2 regions of the Nonomuraea africana genome follow, and region 1 is predicted to be linked to the other one. Evidence: predicted binding sites of a transcription regulator. Region 1 holds the regulator's gene; the other holds the start of a gene.

What was found. Region 1 encodes HspR, which represses chaperone genes until heat shock. Its sites were predicted from a motif close to ANTTGAGTCNNNNNGACTCAANT; they were not measured.
Region 2: lon (endopeptidase La) is a predicted target of HspR. The motif match lies at 4,865-4,887, and genes of this name have one in related genera.

Annotation. Positions count from the first base shown of each region.
Region 1 is NZ_JADBEF010000001.1:7,927,284-7,934,505, reverse strand. Features, by position in the region: gene dnaK (molecular chaperone DnaK) at 1-703, shown strand, start outside; gene grpE (nucleotide exchange factor GrpE) at 706-1,290, shown strand; gene dnaJ (molecular chaperone DnaJ) at 1,317-2,498, shown strand; gene H4W81_RS37815 (heat shock protein transcriptional repressor HspR) at 2,503-2,853, shown strand; gene clpB (ATP-dependent chaperone ClpB) at 2,858-5,434, shown strand; gene H4W81_RS37805 (helicase HerA domain-containing protein) at 5,469-7,222, opposite strand, start outside.
Region 2 is NZ_JADBEF010000001.1:4,051,048-4,058,269, reverse strand. Features, by position in the region: gene H4W81_RS19220 (MFS transporter) at 1-1,368, opposite strand, end outside; gene H4W81_RS19215 (hypothetical protein) at 1,547-1,759, shown strand; gene H4W81_RS19210 (acyltransferase family protein) at 1,752-2,822, shown strand; gene H4W81_RS19205 (biliverdin-producing heme oxygenase) at 2,832-3,470, shown strand; gene H4W81_RS19200 (TetR/AcrR family transcriptional regulator) at 3,480-4,079, shown strand; gene H4W81_RS19195 (response regulator) at 4,138-4,737, opposite strand; gene lon (endopeptidase La) at 4,901-7,222, shown strand, end outside.

The sequences.
Region 1 (7,222 bases):
GCGCAACACGACGATCCCGACCAAGCGCTCCGAGGTCTTCACCACGGCCGAGGACAACCAGCCGTCGGTGCAGATCCAGGTCTACCAGGGCGAGCGCGAGATCGCCTCGTACAACAAGAAGCTCGCCACGTTCGAGCTCACGGGCATCGCCCCGGCTCCGCGCGGCATCCCGCAGATCGAGGTCACCTTCGACATCGACGCCAACGGCATCGTCAACGTCTCCGCCAAGGACCTCGGCACCGGCAAGGAGCAGACGATGACGATCACCGGCGGCTCCGCGCTGCCGAAGGACGACATCGAGCGGATGATGCGCGAGGCCGAGTCGTACGCCGAGGAGGACAAGAAGCGCCGCGAGGAGGCGGAGGTCCGCAACAACGCCGACGGTCTCGCCTACCAGACGGAGAAGTTCCTCCGCGAGAACGACGACAAGGTTCCCGGCGAGATCAAGACCGAGGTGAACGACGCGCTCGCGGAGCTGAAGAAGGCTCTGGAGGGCACCGACACCGACACGATCCGCAACTCGGCCGAGAAGCTCGCCACCGTCAGCCAGAAGATGGGTTCGGCGATCTACGCTCAGACCCAGCAGGCGGGCGGCGCCGCTCCCGAGGGCGACCAGGCCACCGGGCAGGCCAAGGCCGACGGTGACGACGACGTCGTCGAGGCCGAGATCGTGGACGAAGACCAGCCCAAGAAGGACCAGTGACGATGTCTGACCCGCGCGATAACGGGCCCGAGACGGAGCCGGTGATCCGCGACAACCGCAAGATCGACCCGGAGACGGGTCAGGCGAGGCCCACCACGGAGGAGCAGCAGCCCACGGCCGCTCCCCCCGTGGCGGAGGGTGGTGACACTCAGCTGCTGGCCGAGCGCACCGCCGACCTCCAGCGCCTGCAGGCGGAGTACACCAACTACCGCAGGCGGGTCGAGCGGGACAGGGTCGCGGTCCGCGAGCAGGCCGTCGCAGGTGCCCTCGCCGAACTGCTGCCGGTTCTCGACGACATCGGCAGGGCCCGCGACCACGGCGAGCTGAACGGCGGTTTCGCCAAGGTCGCCGAGTCCCTGGAGGCCGCTGTCACCAAGCTGGGGCTGACCTCGTTCGGCCAGAAGGGCGAGCCCTTCGACCCGACCGTCCACGAGGCGCTGATGCACAGCTACTCCTCGGAGGTGACCGAGCCGACCGCCATCGAGGTGCTGCAGCTCGGTTACCGCATCGGCGATCGGGTGCTGCGTCCCGCACGGGTCGCGGTGGCCGAGCCCGAGGACGCCCCTGCCGCGTCTGACGAAGACTAAGAAACATCCCCCGAAAGGACGCATAGATGAGCACCAAGGACTACTTGGAAAAGGACTACTACGCCGTCCTTGGTGTGCCCAAGACCGCCACCGCCGACGAGATCAAGAAGGCCTACCGGAAGCTGGCCAGGCAGTACCACCCGGACGCGAATCCGGGTGACACCGCCAAGGAGGCCAGGTTCAAGGAGATCTCCGAGGCCAACGACGTGCTCTCCGACTCCAAGCGGCGCAAGGAGTACGACGAGGCGCGCACGCTGTTCGGCTCGGGCGTGGGCGCTCCGAGGCCGGGCGGTGGCGGCGGATTTCCTTTCGACTTCGGCGACCTGTTCGGCGGCACCGGCCAGCAGGGCGGGAGCGCGAGCGACCGCATCGGCGACCTCTTCGGGGGGCTGTTCAACAGGGGCGGCGGCGCGGGCACGCGCACCACGGGCACGACGACCAGGCCGCGGCGTGGCCAGGACATCGAGTCCGAGGTCACGCTGTCCTTCACCGAGGCCGTCGAGGGCCACACCGTCTCGCTCAGGCTGACCACGTCATCGGCGTGCAAGGCCTGTAGCGGCACGGGCGCCAAGGCCGGCACCACCCCGAGGGTCTGTCCCACGTGTGAGGGCACCGGAGCGGCCAGCCGCAACCTGGGCAACTTCGCCTTCTCCGAGCCGTGCCGCGACTGCAAGGGCCGCGGCCTCCTCGTCGACGACCCGTGCCCCGTCTGCGACGGCAGCGGCCGGGCCAAGAGCACCCGCACGATCCAGGCGCGCATCCCCGCGGGGGTGGCCGACGGCCAGCGGGTCAAGCTCAAGGGCAAGGGCGCGCCCGGCGAGAACGGCGGTCCCGCCGGAGACCTCTACATCCAGACCCACGTGAAGCCGCACGCGGTGTTCGGGCGGTCGGGCGACAACCTGACCGTCACCGTTCCCGTCACCTTCGCCGAGGCGGCGCTCGGCGCGGAGATCAAGGTCCCGGTGCTCAAGGGCCTGCCCGTCACTCTGCGCATTCCCGCGGGCACTCCCAACGGCCGCACCTTCAGGGTGCGCGGCAGGGGGGCCGCTCGCAAGGACGGCACCAAGGGCGACCTGCTCGCCACGATCGAGGTGCTCGTCCCCCAGCAGCTCGACGACAAGTCGCGCGAGCTGCTCACGGAGTTCCGCACCGCCACGGCGAGTGAGGACCCGAGGGCCGACCTCATCCAACGGGCCAGAAGCGAGTAGGCCGATGGACGCCAACTACTTCAACCTTTCCGACGAGACACCCGTCTATGTCATCTCGGTGGCCGCGCAGCTGTCCGGTCTGCACCCGCAGACCCTCAGGCAGTACGACCGTCTCGGGCTGGTGTGCCCGGGGCGTACGGCGGGGCGCGGCCGCCTCTACTCGATGCGAGACATCATCCAGCTGCGCGAGGTGCAGCGGCTCTCCCAGGAGGAGGGCATCAACCTCGCCGGCATCAAGCGGATCCTGGAGCTGGAGAACGAGGCGTTGCGGCTGCGTGAGGAGGTTCACCGCCTCAGGGCCGAGATGTCCATGGTCAGAGCTCTGATCCGCTACGAGCTGCCACCGGGGGCCTGAACACATGGACTACAAGCTCACCCAGAAGAGCCAGGAAGCGCTGTCGGTCGCGATGCGGCGGGCCGCCGCCGAGGGAAATCCCGAGATCGCGCCCGCGCACCTGCTCTCCGCTCTCCTCTCCCAGACGGGCGGCACCGCCGTCCCGCTGCTCGAAGCGGTCGGAGCCGACTGGAAGGCGCTGCGCGCGAAGGTGGAGACCACGCTGGCGGGGCTGCCGAAGGCGCAGGGCGCCACGGTGAGCGCGCCGTCCAGCTCGCGCCAGCTCCTCACGGTGATCAACACCGCGGCGCAGCGGGCCAAGCGACTCGAGGACGAGTACGTCTCGACCGAGCACCTGCTGGTGGGCCTGGCGACCGACGGCGGTGAGATGGCGAGCCTGCTGAAGGACGTGGGGGCCACGCCTCAGGCGCTGCTCGACGCGTTCGAGAAGGTACGGGGGCACGCCCGCGTCACCAGCGAGACGCCGGAGGACACCTACCAGGCGCTGGAGAAGTACGGCGTCGACCTGACCGAGCACGCCCGCAGCGGCAAGCTCGACCCCGTCATCGGGCGCGACTCCGAGATCAGGCGCGTGGTGCAGGTGCTGTCGCGCCGTACCAAGAACAACCCGGTGCTGATCGGCGAGCCCGGCGTGGGCAAGACCGCCGTCGTCGAGGGCCTGGCCCAGCGGATCGTGGCGGGTGACGTGCCCGAGTCGCTGCGCGAGAAGAAGCTGATCTCGCTCGACCTCAGCGCGATGGTCGCGGGCGCGAAGTACCGCGGCGAGTTCGAGGAGCGGCTCAAGGCCGTACTCTCCGAGATCAAGGAGAGCAACGGGCAGATCATCACCTTCATCGACGAGCTGCACACCATGGTCGGCGCGGGCGCCGCCGAGGGCGCCATGGACGCGGGCAACATGCTCAAGCCCATGCTGGCCCGCGGCGAGCTGCGCATGATCGGCGCGACCACGCTCGACGAGTACCGCGAGCGCATCGAGAAGGACCCCGCCCTGGAGCGGCGCTTCCAGCAGGTCTTCGTGGGCGAGCCCACGGTCGAGGACACGATCGCGATCCTGCGCGGGCTGAAGGGCCGCTACGAGGCCCACCACCAGGTGCAGATCGCCGACAGCGCGCTGGTCGCCGCCGCCGCCCTCTCCGACCGCTACATCACCAGCCGCTTCCTCCCCGACAAGGCCATCGACCTGGTCGACGAGGCCGCCTCGCGGCTGCGCATGGAGATCGACTCGCGTCCCGTCGAGATCGACCAGCTCCAGCGCAACGTCGACAGGATGAAGATGGAGGAGCTGGCGCTGGCCAAGGAGACCGACGAGGCCTCCGTCCAGCGGCTCGAGCGCCTGCGCGCCGAGCTCGCAGACCGGCAGGAGGAGCTCAACGCCCTCGTGGCCAGGTGGCAGAAGGAGAAGGCGGGCCTCAACAGGGTCGGTGACCTGAAGAAGCAGCTCGACGAGGCGCGCGGTGCCGCCGAGCGCTTCCAGCGCGACGGCAACTACGCCGAGGCGTCCAGGCTGCTCTACGACGAGGTGCCGCGCCTGGAGAAGGAGCTCGAGGCCGCCGCCAAGGAGACCCCCGAGCAGCAGATGGTCAAGGAGGAGGTCGGCCCCGACGACATCGCCGAGGTCATCTCCTCCTGGACGGGCATCCCGGCGGGGCGCCTCCTCGAGGCCGAGACCGCCAAGCTGCTGCGCATGGAGGAGGAGCTGGGCAGGCGCCTCATCGGGCAGCGTCCGGCCGTCCAGGCCGTCTCCGACGCCGTACGGCGCAGCCGCGCCGGCATCTCCGACCCCGACCGGCCGACCGGCAGCTTCCTGTTCCTGGGCCCGACGGGTGTCGGCAAGACCGAGCTGGCCAAGGCGCTGGCGGAGTTCCTCTTCGACGACGAACGGGCCATGACCCGCATCGACATGTCCGAGTACTCCGAGAAGCACAGCGTCGCCCGCCTGGTCGGCGCGCCTCCCGGCTATGTCGGCTACGAGGAGGGCGGCCAGCTCACCGAGGCCGTACGGCGCCGCCCCTACACCGTCGTGCTGCTCGACGAGGTCGAGAAGGCGCACCCCGAGGTCTTCGACATCCTGCTCCAGGTGCTCGACGACGGCCGGCTGACCGACGGGCAGGGCCGTACGGTCGACTTCCGCAACACGATCCTGATCCTCACCTCCAACATCGGCTCGCAGTACCTCGTCGATCCGAAGCTGGAGAACGGCGCCAAGCGCGACGCGGTGATGGGGGCGGTGCGGTCGTCGTTCAAGCCCGAGTTCCTCAACAGGCTCGACGACGTCATCCTCTTCGACGCGCTCGGCTCGGAGGAGCTGACCAAGATCGTCGACCTCCAGGTCGACCGCCTGGCGCAGCGGCTCGCCGACCGGCGGCTGTCGCTCGACGTCACCCCCGCCGCGCGCGACTGGCTGGCGATCACCGGCTACGACCCGGTGTACGGCGCCCGCCCGCTGCGCCGCCTGGTGCAGTCGGCCATCGGCGACCAGCTCGCCAAGGCGGTGCTGTCGGGCGAGGTGGTCGACGGCGACACCGTCCTGGTCGACCTGGTCGACGGCGACGACAAACTGACGGTCGCCCGCGCCGCCTGACCCCTTCCGGAGCCCCGGACCCTCGTCCGGGGCTTCACCGCGTCCCGGTGGCCAGCGCCAGGACCTCTTCGGCGGTGGGCGCGGACTCGGGGTGGTGGCTGAGGCACATGGGCACCCTGATCTGGTGGAAGCCGGTCCCCTCGGCCGCCACGTAGAACTGGCCCGCGCTCAGCCGCCCGATGTCGGACACCCGTCCGCCCTTGACCCTGGCCATGTCCGTCGCCGCGGCGACCTGGATCGGGGCGTTCAGCAGGCCGAAGAACTGGGTGGCCGCGTTGCCGGGGATGTGGTTGTGCAGGCCCTTCGGCGCCTGGGTGGCGAAGACCAGGCCCAGGCCGTACTTCCTGGCCTGGGAGGCGAGCATGAGCGTGCTGCCCGTGGCGGCGGTGTTCCTGCCGTTGGGGGCGAAGGTCTGGGCCTCGTCCATGACGAGGAGTCCGCCGAGCGGTCGCCCTCCCGCGGGATGAGACCTGATCCAGGAGAAGAGTCCGAGCTGCAGCTGGTTGACGAAGCTCTGCCGCTGTTCCTCCGAGGGCAGCCCGGCCAGGTTGATCACCGAAACCCTGGCCCTACGCCCAATCTCGGGCGTGAGCAGCACCCCTGGGTCCACAGGTGCGCCGGTCCCGCCGAACAGCGGATCCATGATCACGGCAGCGCGCAGGTTCTGCGCCACGTCGGCGGCCAGCTTGGCGGCGTTGGCCAGGTCGCTGACGCCGTCGGGCAGATCCGACAGCAGCGCGATGAGCCCGTCCAGGCCGGTGCCGCCCCGCCTGGCGTGATGTCTGGTCGCCTCGCGCAGCACCGCCTGCGACTGCAGCGCCTTGGCGGTCGCGCCATCGATCTTGGCCTTGGGCGCGAGCGTGGCCACGGCGGCGTCGAGCGCCTGGCTGAACTCGTCGGGGTCGTCGACGAGGGCGCCGAGGTCGGGCAGCGGCTGGAAGGCCAGCGGACGGCCCGCCTGCTTGCCCGGCGTCCAGACGACGACGTCGGTGCTCTCCAGGTACTCCGCCGCCCGCTCGCCGTCGCCGTCCTGCCAGGTGGCGGGTGGCTCGGGCCAGGCCGTGCCGAGCCTGGAGAGGTCGTTGTTGGGGTCGAGGACGATCGAGGAGACGCCCTGGAGCGCGCACTCCTCGACCAGCCTGCGGATCAGCACCGTCTTGCCCGACCCCGAGCCCGCGAAGATCGCCGTGTGCTTCCGCAGCGCCGCCACCGCGACCCGCACCGGCTCCGCTCCGTGGGTCCTCCTGCCCAGCACCAGGTACGGCCCGCCGCCCTCATCCGCCTCTGGGGCGTCAGCGTCCACCGGCGGGAGGTGGGCCTCCTCGTGCTCCGCCGCCTCGTCCCGCCTCACCGGGGTCACGGCCGGGGTCACGGCCGGGGTCACGGCCGGGGTCACGGCCGGGGTCACGGCCGAGGGCGCGGCCGAGGGCGCGGCGGAGGGCGCGGCGGAGGGGAGGGCGATGGGCCCCGTGGCGTCGGGATCGTCAGGCGCCCCGATGCTCCGCGCGGGCGGCACGGACGGCTGGCTGAGCGCCTCGACCAGCACCTTCACATCCTCGGCCGGCCGTCGTGACGCCAGCCACTCCTGGATGTGGGCCGGCTCCTCCTCGAGCAGGTCGCGCAGCGCCGCCAGTGTCCGCAGATCGGACTCCTCCACCCGCAGCACCCTGCCGCCCGCGGCCTCGAAGGCGGCCAGCGCCTCCTTGGTCCGGGGCCCGCCCGACCAGGCCTGGTTCCGCAGCACGAACAGCCGCCGCTTCGGCACCTCGGCCCGCAGTCCCGCCGAGA
Region 2 (7,222 bases), 3.9 Mb from region 1:
CGCCAGCACGTTCGTGGTGATGGTGACGAAGGTGATCAGCGCGGCGGCGGCCATCATGCCCGCGCTGATCAGCATGGCCCTGGTGAATCCGGCGTCGAACCGCGCGGGGTCGCTGAGCGCGTCGCCGACCAGGCCGACGAAGGGCGGGATCGCCGCCACCGCCAGCAGGCCGCCGGTGCGGGCCACCGCGTTGTTGACGCCGCTGGCCGTCCCCGCGTAGCGCTCCTGGGCGGTGGCCAGCACGGTCGCGGTCAGCGGCGCGACGGCCGCCGACAGGCCGAGGCCGAAGACCGTGACGGCGGGCAGCACCTGCAGCCAGTAGCTGGAGCCCTTGCCGATCGTGCTCATCATCAGGAACCCGGCGCCCGCCACGAGGATGCCGATCGTCATCGGCAGGCGCGGGCCGTACCGCTTGGCCGTCTCGCCCGCTCGCGCCGACAGCAGCATCATCAGGATCGTCACCGGGAGCAGGGCCGAGCCCGCGGCGACCTCGGAGAAGCCCGCGACCACGATCAGCTGCAGGGTCAGCAGGAAGAAGACCACGCTCATCGCCGCGTACATGATCAGCGTCACCACGTTCACCGCGGTGAACACCCGGTTCGTGAACAGGCTCACCGGCACCAGCGCATCGGGCGACCTGCGGATCTGCACCGCCACGAAGGCGACGGCCAGCAGCAGTCCCGCCACCAGCGGCACCGGCTGGCCGCTCTCGATCAGCCCGTAGGTGATGCCCGCCAGCGCCAGCGCGGCCAGCACCGAGCCGAGCACGTCGAAACGGCCCGCGGCCTGCTCGTCCTTCGACTCGGGCACGTGCCTGAGCGTGGTCACGACGACGATCGCGGCGAACGGCAGATTGATCAGGAACGCCCAGCGCCAGCCGGCGGTCTGCACCAGCCAGCCGCCCAGCAGCGGGCCGATCGCGCTGGCCACGCCGCCGAGCCCGGACCAGGCGCCCACGGCCCGCGGCCGGTCCTCGCGGACGAAGCCGGCCTGGATGATGGCCAGCGAGCCGGGTGTGAGCAGCGCCCCGCCCACGCCCTGCAACGCGCGGGCCAGGACCAGCATCTCGACGTTGAGCGCCAGACCGCACAGCGCCGACGCCAGCGCGAACCAGACGGTGCCGATCAGGAAGATCTTGCGACGGCCGAAGCGGTCGCCGAGGGAGCCGCCGAGGAGGATGAGCCCGGCGAGGGTGAGGGTGTAGGCGTTGATCGTCCACTGGGCACCCGCCATGTCGGCGTCGAGCTCCTTGCTCAGAGTCGGCAGGGCGACGTTGACGATCGTGCTGTCAAGCATCGCCAGGCCTGAGCCGAGCACGGTCGCGGCCAGAATCCACCGGCCCTGGGGGGACTTGAGCTGGACTTCCATGATGTCAATCTTGTCGTACGTCTCTGGTAGGACTGGACGCCCCCTCTCCAGGAGAGTCCCTGTGGTCGTTCACGAGCACCTCAGTCCGGCAGTTTCGGGGTAGTACCTGCGGGGGACCGATGGGGTTCACTCCGTGGAGCGACGCGCGCGACGGCGCGCGATCCCTAGCTTCGGCCCCATGACCAGGAGACTTCTTCTCGCGGGTGGGGCGCTGCTGCTGGGCGTCGCCGCGCTCGGGTTCGGCAGGGACCCGATGGCGCCCGGGTTCGGCGCGCGGATCTTCGAGACCGGTTATGGCGGGCACAGCGACTACTTCGCCCCCGGCACGGCCTCCCTGCGCAACCTCGCCCTCATCGCCATGGGCAGGACCGGGGAGGTGACCCGTGCTTGACGTCCGTGGCATCGAGGCGGCCACTCCCGCGAGCCGCGACAGGGGCGTCGACGCGCTGAGAGCGCTGGCGATCGCTGGGGTGGTGCTCGGGCACTGGCTGGTCAGCGCGTGGGAGCGGACGCCGCATGTCATCATCTCCTCGCCGCTGGCCTACCTGCCCGAGCTGTCGCCGCTCTCCTGGGTGCTCCAGACGCTGGCGCTGTTCTTCCTGGTCGGCGGCTACGCCGCGGCGCGCGGGGTGCGGGAGCCGTACCCGTCGTGGATCGCCGGCAGGCTGCGTCGCCTGCTGCCGCCCGTGGTGCCGCTGCTGCTGGCGTGGGTGGTGCTGGGCGTGCTGGTGAGCGTGCTCAACGGCCAGCCGCCGGGGTCGGTGCGGGCGCTGGCGCTGCCCGCGCTCGGCCCGCTGTGGTTCCTCGGCGTGTTCGCGGCGCTGACCGCCCTCACCCCCTGGCTGGTGAGGGTACGGCGGAGCGGCGTCGTGGCGGCCGTCGCCGTCGTGGCGGTCGTGGACCTGCTGCGTCTCGTGCTCGGCGCGCCCGGCGGGGTCGGCTGGGTGAACGTCGGGGCGGCGTGGCTGGCGCCGTACCTGCTGGGCATCCTGTGGGCGCGCGGCGACCTGCGCCCGCGCAGGGACGGCGCGTGGCTGCTCGCGGGCGGCGGCGCCGCGGCGGTGGCGCTGGTGACGTGGGGCGGCTACCCGGCGAGTATGACGGGCGTAACCGGGCAGTCCTTCTCCAACCTCAGCCCGCCCACGCTGGCGGTGGTGTGCTTCGGCCTCGCCCAGGCGGGGCTCGCGCTGCTGCTGCACGAGCCACTGAAGCGGCTCATGCGCAGGCCGCGGGTGTGGGCGGTGGTCGCCGTGGCCAACCTGGGCGCCATGTCGATCTTCCTGTGGCACCAGACGGCCCTGGTGCTGACCGTGCTCGCCTTCGGCCTGTACGGCAGGCCCGACACGCCCTCCTGGGTGCTCGAGCGGCTCGCCTGGCTTCCGGTGGTCGCGCTGGTGCTGGCTTTTATGACATGGTGTCGTCATCAGCTTGACGTAGGCCGCCGATTTTGGTGACACTGTGTCATGACCTTCTCCCAGACGCTGCGTGAAGCCACCTGGAGCGACCACGAGTCGGCCGAGGACGAGAGCTACCTCAAAGAGCTGATGTCAGGGCGGCTCAGCGCCGAGGAGTACGGCGAGATGGTCGCCCAGCACTACTTCGCCTACCTCGCCCTCGACGGCGCGGCCGAGCGGCTGGCAGACCACCCGGTCGCGGGACGCTTCGTCTTCCCCTCGTTGTACCGGCAGCAGGCGCTGGAGCGCGACCTCGCGACGATCTACGGCCCCTCCTGGGAGTCGCGCATCGCGCCGTCCAAGGCGACCAGGACCCTGGTGGCCCGCATCGAGCAGGTCACCGACTGGCCGGGCGGCTACATCGCCCACCACTACACCCGCTACATGGGCGACCTGTCGGGCGGCCAGTTCATCAGGATGGAGCTGCAGAAGATCTACGGCTACGGCAAGGGCGGCGGCGTCGACTTCTACGTCTTCGACGAGATCGGCTCGCTGCCCCGGTTCAAGAACGAGTACCGCGCCCGCCTTGACGCCCTCGACCTCGACGAGGCCGAGCAACAGCGGATCATCCGCGAGGTCCGGCTGGCCTACCAGCTCAACACCGAGGTGCTCGCCGAGCTGCTGCACACGGTCAGGTCGGCGGCCTAGCATAGGGCCATGCCCAGGATCAGCGCCGCGACGATCGGCGAGCACCGCGCCCAGACGCAGGAGCGCATCCTGCAGGCGGTCTCCCGGCTGTCGCGGGTGCAGGGCATCGACGCCATCTCGATGACGGACGTGGCGCACGAGGCGGGCATCACCCGCACCGTGCTCTACAACTACTACCCGGACAAGGCCGCGCTGCTGCTGGCCTTCACCGAGCGCGTGACGCACTACTTCATCGAGGCCTACACCGCGGAGCTGCCGCCGTCGGCCTCGCCGTCCAAGCGGCTGCGCGCCTTTGTCAGGCTGCAGCTGGCGGGGCTCGTGGCGCATCCGCACCCGGGCGCGGCGGGGCTCAGCGCCTCCCTGGGCCCCGACGCCTACCAGCGGCTGGCCGACCACGTGGCGCCGATGCAGCGCATCCTGGTGGAGATCCTCGACAGCGGCGCCGCCTCGGGCGACTTCCACGTGCCCGACGTGGCGGCAACAGCGCGCATGATCATGGCGGTCATCGGGGCCGAGCGTGAGCCGCTGATCAGCGGCAGGGTGAGCGTGGAGGCGGCCGAGGAGATCGTCTCGGGCTTCGTGCTCCGCGCGCTCGGCAGCGCCCTCTGAAGCAGCGACGCCCCGTGGGCCCGGGGCCGGTTCGCTGAACCGGCCCCGGGCTCCGGGGTCATTCGCCGGGCCGTACCAGCCCCGTCTCGTAGGCGTAGACGATCGCCTGCGCCCTGTCGCGCAGGTCGAGCTTGGAGAGCACCCTGCCCACGTGCGTCTTCACCGTCTGCTCCGACACCACGAGCCTGGAGGCGATCTCCTGGTTCGACAGCCCCTGCGCGATGAGCGTCATCACCTCGGTCTCCCGCTCGGTCAACTCGGCCAGCCGCTTCACCGACGGCGCCCGCGGCCCGCCCAGCCGCGCGAACTCGTGGATGAGCCGCTTGGTGACCGCCGGCGCGATCAGCGCGTCCCCCGCGGCCACCACCCGCACCGCCTCGGCCAGCTGCGCGGCGGAGGCGTCCTTCAGCAGGAATCCGCTGGCTCCCGCGCGCAGCGCCTCGTAGACGTAGTCGTCGAGGTCGAACGTGGTGAGGATGAGCACCTTCGTCCGCGCGGCGGACATCAGCCGCCTGGTGGCCTCCAGGCCGTCCATCACCGGCATCCTGACGTCCATCAGCACCACGTCGGGCGCCAGCTCGGCGACCCGCTCCAGCGCCTCGGCGCCGTTCGCAGCCTCGCCGACCACCTCGATGTCGGGCTGGCTGCCGAGGAACACGGTGAACCCGAGCCGCTGACCAGGCGCGCGTCAACCTTAGGAGTGATCCCTCGAAGGTATGACTTACATAATTACGATCGCTGACAGCGAACAGGAGCAACTTCGGGAACATTGGAGGGCTCTCGTTAATTGAGTCGGTATAACTCAACCCTTTGGAGTTCAGATGAGTGAGAGCTTGATCCTCCCGGTCCTGCCACTCGACGATGAGGTGGTCCTGCCGGGCATGGTGGTCCCCCTGGACCTGTCCGACTCCGAGGTCCGGGCTGCGATCGACGCGGCTCAGGCTTCTGGTCTCAACAAGCCGCGCGTGCTCCTCGTTCCCAGGATCGACGGCCGCTACGGCGCCGTGGGCGTCCAGGCCGTGGTGGAGCAGGTCGGCAGGCTCCCCGGGGGCGAGCCGGCCGCCGTCGTGCGCGGCGTCAACAGGGCCAGGGTCGGCAAGGGCACGACGGGCCCGGGCGCGGCCCTGTGGGTGGAGGTGCTCACCGTCGATCCCGTCCAGGCCGGTGAGCGGGCGCAGGAGCTGGCCAAGGAGTACAAGGCGCTCGCCACGACCATCTTGCAGAAGCGCGGCGCGTGGCAGGTGGTCGACCAGGTCAACCAGATCGACGACCCCTCCGTGCTGGCCGACAGCTCCGGCTACACCCCGTGGCTGAGCACCGCGCAGAAGGTGGAGCTGCTGGAGGCGCCCGACCCCGCCGACCGGCTGGCCAAGCTGGTGGAGTGGTCGCGCGAGCACCTGGCCGAGCTGGACGTGGCCGAGACGATCCGCAAGGACGTCCAGGAGGGCATGGAGAAGCAGCAGCGCGAGTTCCTGCTGCGCCAGCAGCTCGCCGCGGTCCGCAAGGAGCTGAAGGAGCTCAACGGCGACACTGAGACCGAGGAGGAGGACTACCGCGCCCGCGTGGAGGCGGCCGACCTCCCCGAGAAGGTGCGCGAGGCCGCGCTCAAGGAGGTCGACAAGCTGGAGCGGACCTCCGACCAGTCGCCGGAGACCGGGTGGATCCGCACGTGGCTCGACACCGTCCTCGACATCCCGTGGAACGAGACGAGCGACGACAACTACGACATCGTGGGCGCCCGCGAGGTGCTCGACGCCGACCACACCGGTCTCGAGGACGTGAAGGACCGCATCATCGAGTACCTGGCCGTGCGCAAGCGGCGTCAGGACAAGGGCCTCGGCGTGGTGGGCGGCCGCCGCAGCGGCGCCGTCCTCGCCCTCGCCGGTCCTCCCGGAGTGGGCAAGACGTCGCTCGGCGAGTCCGTGGCCCGCGCCATGGGCAGGAAGTTCGTCCGCGTCGCCCTCGGCGGCGTGCGCGACGAGGCCGAGATCCGCGGCCACCGGCGCACCTACGTCGGCGCGCAGTCCGGCCGCATCGTCCGCGCGATCCGCGAGGCGGGCTCGATGAACCCCGTCGTGCTGCTCGACGAGATCGACAAGGTCGGCGCCGACTACCGCGGCGACCCGACGGCCGCCCTGCTCGAGGTGCTCGACCCGGCGCAGAACCACACCTTCCGCGACCACTACCTCGAGGTCGAGCTCGACCTGTCGGATGTGCTCTTCCTGGCCACGGCCAACGTCCTGGAGTCCATCCCGGGGCCGCTGCTCGACCGCATGGAGGTCGTCACGCTCGACGGCTACACCGAGGACGAGAAGGTCGCCATCGCCCGCGACCACCTGCTGCCCAAGCAGCTGGAGCTGGCGGGCCTGACCGCCGAGGAGGTCACGGTCGAGGAGCCGGCGCTGCGCAGGCTGGCCGCCGAGTACACCCGCGAGGCGGGCGTGCGCTCCCTCGAGCGCTCGATCGCCAGGATCCTGCGCAAGGTCACGGCCAAGGACGCGCTGCCGGCCACCATCGGCGAGGACTCCCTGGTCGACTACCTCGGCAGGCCGCGCTTCGTTCCCGAGGCGTCGCTGCCCGAGTCCAAGCAGCGCACCTCGGTGCCGGGCGTGGCCACGGGCCTCGCGGTCACCGGCGCCGGCGGTGACGTCCTCTACGTCGAGGCGTCGCTGGCCGACCCCGAGACCGGCGAGACGGGGCTGACCCTCACCGGTCAGCTGGGCGACGTGATGAAGGAGTCGGCGCGCATCGCGCTGTCCTACCTGCGCTCGCACGGCGCGGAGCTGGAGCTGCCGGTCACCGCGCTGAAGGACCGCTCGGTGCACGTGCACTTCCCCGCGGGCGCCGTCCCCAAGGACGGGCCCTCGGCGGGCGTCACGCTCACCACGGCCCTGGCCTCGCTGCTGTCGGGACGGCTGGTCCGCAACGACGTGGCGATGACCGGCGAGATCTCCCTCACCGGCAGGGTGCTGCCCATCGGCGGCGTCAAGCAGAAGCTGCTGGCGGCGCACCGGGCGGGCATCACCACGGTCCTCATCCCCGCCCGCAACGAGCCCGACCTGGACGACCTGCCCAAGGAGGTCCGCGACGAGCTGACCATCCACGCGGTGAGCGACGTGCGCGAGGTCCTCGACATCGCGCTC